Regions from separate parts of the Mesorhizobium sp. M1163 genome, predicted to be linked through region 1. Evidence: predicted binding sites of a transcription regulator. Region 1 holds the regulator's gene; each other region holds the start of a gene.
What was found. Region 1 encodes PhoB, which activates phosphate uptake and scavenging genes when phosphate is short. Its sites were predicted from a motif close to TGTCATNNANCTGTCAT; they were not measured.
Positions count from the first base shown of each region.

Region 1 (2,273 bases):
CGGCATCCCGGCCACGGTGGAGAACGACTGCAATATGATGGCGGTGGCTTTGCGCTGGCGCGATCCGGATCGCTATCGCGACGACTTCATCGCCATCCTGCTTTCGCACGGCATCGGCATGGGGCTGGTGTTGAAGGGCGAGCTGTTCACCGGCACGCATTCCTCGGGCGGCGAGTTTGGCCACATGATCCATCGTCCGGGCGGCGCGCTCTGCCGTTGCGGGCGGCGCGGCTGCATCGAGGCCTATGCCGGCAATTACGCCATCTGGCGCAACGCCACGCAGATGAGCGAAGACAGCCAACCGGTCGCCGACGTCAGCGACGCCGACATGCGCGCGCTGGCGGTTCGGGCGCGCGAGAAGGACGGGCCGGAACGCGAAGCCTACCGCAAGGCCGGCGAAGCGCTGGGTTTCGGTCTCGGCTCGCTGTTCGCGCTGATCGATCCGGCACCGGTCGCAATGGTCGGCGCCAGTGCCGCCGCCTTTGATCTGATCGAGCCGGCCTTGCGGAAGGCCATCGCCCAGACCGCCGGCGGCCAGCATTCGGGCTCGATCTCCTTCGATACCGAGCCGAACGAATTGCCGCTGATCCGCGAAGGCTGTGCAATGCGGGCGTTAAGCTTCGTCGACCAGCAGATTTTCGCGCCGGGCGCGCAAATGAGGCCCGGCGTCAGAAAGAACGTAGCCTGACTGGGCGGGTCAATCTTCCCTGATCGCGTAGCCGGCACCGCGGATGGTGCGGATGACATCAGGCATGCGGCCGTTGTTGACGGCTTTGCGCAGCCGCCCGACATGCACGTCGACGGTGCGTTCGTCGATATAGATCGTCTCGCCCCAGACATTATCGAGTAACTGGCTGCGCGAGAAGACGCGGCCCGGATGCCGCATCATGAATTCGAGCAACCGGAATTCGGTCGGCCCGAGCCGGATCTCGGTCTTCTTGCGATACACCCTGTGCGATTCGCGATCGAGCACGATGTCGCCGACCTTCAGCACGCTGGACAGCACTTCCGGCTTGGCGCGGCGCAGCAGCGCCTTGACCCTGGCCATGAATTCCGGTGTCGAAAACGGTTTGACCAGATAGTCGTCGGCGCCGGTCGAAAGACCGCGTACCCGGTCGCTCTCCTCGCCGCGCGCGGTCAGCATGATGATCGGCAGCCGTTCGGTTTCGGGGCGCACCCGCAACCGGCGGCAGAGCTCGATGCCGGAAACCGCTGGTATCATCCAGTCGAGCACCAGAAGATCGGGCACATTCTCCTGCAAACGGATCTCGGCTTCGTCGCCGCGTGTCACCACCTCGACCTGGTAGCCTTCGGATTCGAGATTGTAGCGGAGCAGCACACCCAACGGCTCCTCGTCCTCCACCACCATTATGCGTGGTGCGATCATCGGCTGGGCACCCCCATCATGTCGCCGGTGCGGACATTGTCGTTTCGTCTTGCTTCGGACGATTGACCGGCAATTGCTCGCCGGTCAGCACATAATACGCATTTTCGGCGATGTTGGTGACATGGTCGCCGATCCGCTCCAGATTCTTGGCGCAGAACAGCAGATGCGTGCAAGCGGTGATGTTGCGCGGGTCTTCCATCATGTAGGTCAACAGTTCGCGGAACACCGACGTATATTTGACGTCGATGCGCTCGTCGGCGGCGCGTAGCTTGGCCAACGCGGCCGCATCGCCTGCAGCATACTCCTCGATGACGCCCTGCACCTGGATGAGCACCAGCTGCGCCATCGCATCGATGGAATGCGATAGGTCGCGCGGTGTGACGCTAAGGCCGACCGCACTCACACGCTTGGCGATATTCTTGGCAAGGTCGCCGATGCGTTCGAGATCGCCGGCCATGCGGATCGCCCCGACGACATGGCGCAGATCGTGGGCCATCGGCTGGCGCTTGGCGATCAGGGTGATGGCGCGGTCGTCCAGTTCGCGTTGACGCGCATCCATGATGGCATCGTCGGAAACGACGCGTTGCGCCAGCACGTTGTCAGAATTCAACAGGGCCTTGGTCGCCCCGCCGACCATCGAACCGGCGAGGTCGGCCATGTCGCGGATCAGCTTGCTGATCTGCTCGAGATCCTCGTCGAAAGAAGCGACTGTGTGTTCGCCCATGGTCCTGTCCTTATATGCATGATCGGAACGGCTCAGCCGAAGCGGCCGGTGATGTAATCCTGCGTGCGCTTCTCGCGGGGCGACGTAAAGATCTTCTCGGTCCGGTCGAACTCGACCAGTTCACCCAGATACATGAAGGCGGTCTGGCGCGACACGCGCGCC
Region 1 is NZ_JAMYMF010000026.1:55,665-57,937, forward strand. Features, by position in the region: gene NKH43_RS23265 (ROK family protein) at 1-688, shown strand, start outside; gene phoB (phosphate regulon transcriptional regulator PhoB) at 698-1,387, opposite strand; gene phoU (phosphate signaling complex protein PhoU) at 1,404-2,111, opposite strand; gene pstB (phosphate ABC transporter ATP-binding protein PstB) at 2,144-2,273, opposite strand, start outside.

Region 2 (2,273 bases), on a different contig from region 1:
GAGCGAACACCCTTCGCACGGAGCGGGGTCAAATCGCCAGTTGATTATGCAAGCGCCGCCAGCGCCGCCTCGACATCCGCCGCGGATCCGATTGCACTGGTGGCAATATCGCGGTTAATGCGCCGCGCCAGCCCCGACAGAACCTTGCCGGCGCCTACTTCATATAGCGTCGCAACGCCATTCGCGCCGAACCACTCCACCGTTTCGCGCCAGCGCACGCGCCCGATCACCTGTTCGACGAGGCGGCGGGCGATCTCGTCGGGATCGCTCGTCGGGGTCACCGTAACATTGGAGACCAGCGGCACGGCCGGTGCACTCTTCGTCACGGCGGCCAGTGCCTCCCGCATGATCTCGGCCGCCGGCTTCATCAATGCCGAATGGAAGGGCGCCGAAACCTGCAGCATCAGCGCCCGCTTGGCGCCCTTCTCCGTGCATAGCTTCGCCGCCAGTTCGACCGCCGACCTGGCGCCGGAGATTACCAGCTGGCCGCCCCCATTATCATTGGCGATCTGGCAAACCATGGCTTGCGCGGGATCTTTGGCCGCGCCTTGGGCAGCCTCTGCGCAGGCGGCTTCGACGTCGGCTTGTTCCAGCCCGATGATCGCCGCCATGGCGCCCTCGCCGGCCGGTACCGCCGCCTGCATGGCGTTACCCCGGATGCGCAACAGTCGGGCGGCGTCGGCGACCGAAACGAAACCGGCGGCCGCAAGTGCCGAATATTCGCCAAGCGAGTGGCCGGCGACATAGGTGACCTTGCCTTTCAGGGAGAAGCCGCGCGCCTCCAACGCCCGGATTGCGGCAAGCGACACCGCCATCAGCGCCGGCTGGGCATTGGCGGTCAGCGTCAGCGTCTCTTCCGGGCCTTCCCAGATAAGCTTCGATAGATTTTCGCCGAGCGCATCATCGACTTCCTTGAAGATCCGCCGCGATTCAACAAAGGTATCGGCAAGGTCCTTGCCCATGCCGACAGCCTGGCTGCCCTGCCCCGGAAAGGTGAATGCGATGGCCATCGGCGGCTCCCAGCTGCTGGTTCTCGTTGCCTGTGACGCAAGGCGTGCGGCCAAGTCAAGTCCAACCTTGACCGCGCAACGTCGGCCGAGTGCCTGTTTCGGCAGGCTTTTTGGCGATCACTCATGATGAAAACCGCTCACGATTTGTTTGCTGGCTCTTCTTATTTCCGCCACAGGCGCTAGCTTTGCGTGACAGTTCGATGACAGTCGAGTGACGCTTTTGTTGCGGGCCGGGGAACTATCGCAGTGGCAAAGACCAAGAAGAGCGCAGCCGAGGCCGCGCCACAGTTTCTCGAAGGCGATCCGGCCACCGGCTATCTGCCAGGGCGCAAATGGCCTGTCATCCGCTATGGCTTCATCAGCCTGTTGGCCGCGGCCATCCTGGTGTTCGCTATCGAATTGATCGTGCGCGGCAACTTTGCCGGCACCATCGACTTCTTTCTGCAGCCCTTCAAACCCGGCTGGACCACAATCATCATTTTTGCGTTGATCCTCATAGGGCTCGACGCCGTGCTCGGCCGCAGCCATCAGAGCCTGATGATCCTCGCGCCGCTGACGTTGTCGCTGGCGTTCGTCGGCCACCAGAAGTCGCTCTATCTCGGCGATCCGCTCTATCCGACCGATTTCCTCTATTCCCGGCAGATCGTGGCGCTGATGCCGCTCCTGGTACGCGATCGCCCGGGAACCGCCATTGCCCTGGCGATCGGCATCGTCGGCGGGCTGTCGCTTCTCGTCTATGGCTGGCGGCTATGGCGCCGCCGCGTTCCGGCGCTCAGCCACAAGGGCCGCCTTGCCCGGCTGACGCTGACAGTGCCGCTGATCGCCTTCTTCGTCTCCATCATGGACTATGCCACTTTCTCATGGACGCGCGACCGGCTGCAGATCATCCCGATCATGTGGGACCAGAAGGAAAACTATGCCTCGAACGGTTTTGCGCTCGCATTCGCGCTGAACGTCCCGATGGCCCATGTCTCGGCGCCGCCCGGCTATTCCGGCAAGGCGATCGAAGCGATCGGCAAACCGCAGGTGACGGTCTCGGTACCCGCCGAGAAGCCCGACATCATCGTCGTCATGAGCGAATCCTTCTGGGATCCGACCAAGCTGCCCGGCGTCACCATCACGCCCGACCCTATCCCCAATGTGCGGGCACTGCGCACGGGCTACATGTTCTCGCCCGAATTCGGCGGCATGACGGCCAACATCGAGTTCGAGGCCCTGACCGGCTTTTCCAACGCCTTCCTGCCGGCGGGCAGTATTCCTTAC
Region 2 is NZ_JAMYMF010000003.1:21,796-24,068, forward strand. Features, by position in the region: gene fabD (ACP S-malonyltransferase) at 45-1,010, opposite strand; gene NKH43_RS03680 (LTA synthase family protein) at 1,257-2,273, shown strand, end outside.
Region 2: a site for PhoB is predicted at 1,200-1,216, ahead of NKH43_RS03680 (LTA synthase family protein). Genes of this name have one in related genera too.

Region 3 (2,273 bases), on a different contig from region 1:
CTGGAAGCCGGTCGCCATTGCCATTGCCGTGGCCACCGCCGCCTTGGTGCCGCTGGTTTACATGCTGGTGCCGGAGCGTCCGGCCGCGATTGGCATGGTGCGTTACGGTGCCGAGGCCGACGACGTGCCGCCGTCGCCGCCGGCCGCACAAGGCAATTTCCTCGCGCATACGCTGAGCACGTTGCGCCGCGCCGCCGGTACGCGTGTGTTCTGGTACCTGTTCGCCACCTTCTTCGTTTGCGGCTTCACCACCAACGGGTTGGTCGGCACGCACCTGATCGCCTTTTGCGGCGATATGGGCATCGGCGAAGTGCAGGCCGCAGGCCTGCTCTCTATGATGGGCATCTTCGATCTTATTGGCACGACGCTGTCGGGCTGGCTCACCGACCGTTTCGACCCGCGCAAGCTGCTCGGCATCTATTACGGTATTCGCGGCCTGTCGCTGATCTATCTGCCCTATTCCGGCTTCTCGGCGACCAGCCTGATCATCTTCGCAGTATTTTACGGACTGGACTGGATCGCCACGGTGCCGCCGACGTTGCGGCTTTCCAACGAGGCGTTCGGCGACCGCAGCGGGCCGATCGTCTTCGGCTGGATCGTCGCCGGCCATCAAGTCGGCGCAGCGACAGCGGCCTTTTTCGGTGGCACTATGCGTGAGTTGCAGGGCAATTACGAGCTTGCCTTCCTGATCGCCGGCATGACGGCAATAGCCGCCGCCTGCATCTCGCTGCTGATCAACACCAGCCGCCCGGCGTTCGATCCTGAACCGCAGGCGGCATAGCTTCTCGTTGCAGGAGAGATGCCGTCGGCCAAATTGCCGATCTCCCCCCTTGAGGGGGAGATGGCCGCAAAGCGGCCAGAGGGGGTCGGTCCGACCGGGCTCGGCCCCATATCGCAGACGCAGGAGGTCGGCGCTCCATGCGAGACGACCCCCTCTGTTGCCTTCGGCGACATCTCCCCCTCAAGGAGGGAGATTCCCCAGCCTGTTGATGTCAGAAAACCTTCATCGTTTCGAAATGTGCCTGAAACATTGAAGCTGGAGCTTGGCGGCGACGTTCAACGCCATCCAGGAGACAGCCATGAACAAGATTTCAATGACGCGGCGCGCTTTCGTCACGTCGGCCAGCGCCGTTGGCCTGGTCGGCGCGTCGGGCCTTGCGCTTCCCTATTACTCGCGCGCCAATCAGCGCCCGGCCTTCACCCATGGCATCCAGTCCGGCGACGTCGACGCCACCAGCGGCATGGTCTGGACGCGCACGGACCGGCCGTCGCGCGTCATGTTCGAAGTGTCGTCGACGGAAAGCTTCGCCAATGCCGTCCGCCTGGCGCCGCTCGATACCTCGCCGGCCAGCGATTACACGGTGAAGCGCCTGCTCACCGATCTCGCCTCCGACCAGGACATCTTCTACCGCATGGTCGCGGCCGATCTTGCCGACATCAACGCCGTTTCCGAGCCGATCGTCGGCCGCTTCCGCACGGCACCTGCCTCGAAGCGCGACATCCGCTTTGCCTGGTCGGGCGACACCGCCGGCCAAGGCTGGGGCATCGACGAGACCGGCATGAAGACCTACGCCACGATCGCCAAGCACACGCCCGATTTCTTCCTGCATTCGGGCGATACGATCTATGCCGATGGTGCGATGAAGGACGAAGTCGATCTGCCCAATGGCGGCAAGTGGAAAAACACGGTGCTGATCGACGAAAAGCGCAAGGTTGCCGAGACGCTGGACGAATACCGGGCGCAGTGGAAATACAACATGATGGACAAGAACGTTCTTGCGCTCAGTGCCATCTGCCCGACTTTCTATCAGTGGGACGACCATGAGGTGCTGAACAACTGGTCGGACTCGAAGGACCTGACCGCCGACGACCGCTACACCGAAAAATCGATCCATGTGCTGGCGGCACGTGCTGCGCGCGCCTTCCACGAGATGACGACGATCCGCTACGAACCGTCGGAGCCGGGCCGCGTCTACCGCAAGATCGCCTATGGGCCGCTGCTCGATGTATTCTTCCTCGACATGCGTTCCTACCGCGGCCCCAACGGTCCCGACATGCAGGAGACGATGACGCCTGAATCGCGCATCCTCGGCGAACAGCAGATCAAGTGGTTGAAGCGTGAGCTGGCAAATTCCAACGCGACGTGGAAAATCATCGCCGCCGATATGCCGCTCGGCCTCGTGGTCTGGAATGACGGTACCAAGAAGGTCGGGGCCGAGGCAGTCAGCAATGGCGACAATGGCCCGGCCAAGGGGCGCGAGCTGGAAATTGCC
Region 3 is NZ_JAMYMF010000012.1:76,730-79,002, forward strand. Features, by position in the region: gene NKH43_RS13930 (MFS transporter) at 1-781, shown strand, start outside; gene NKH43_RS13935 (alkaline phosphatase D family protein) at 1,080-2,273, shown strand, end outside.
Region 3: a site for PhoB is predicted at 991-1,007, ahead of NKH43_RS13935 (alkaline phosphatase D family protein). Genes of this name have one in related genera too.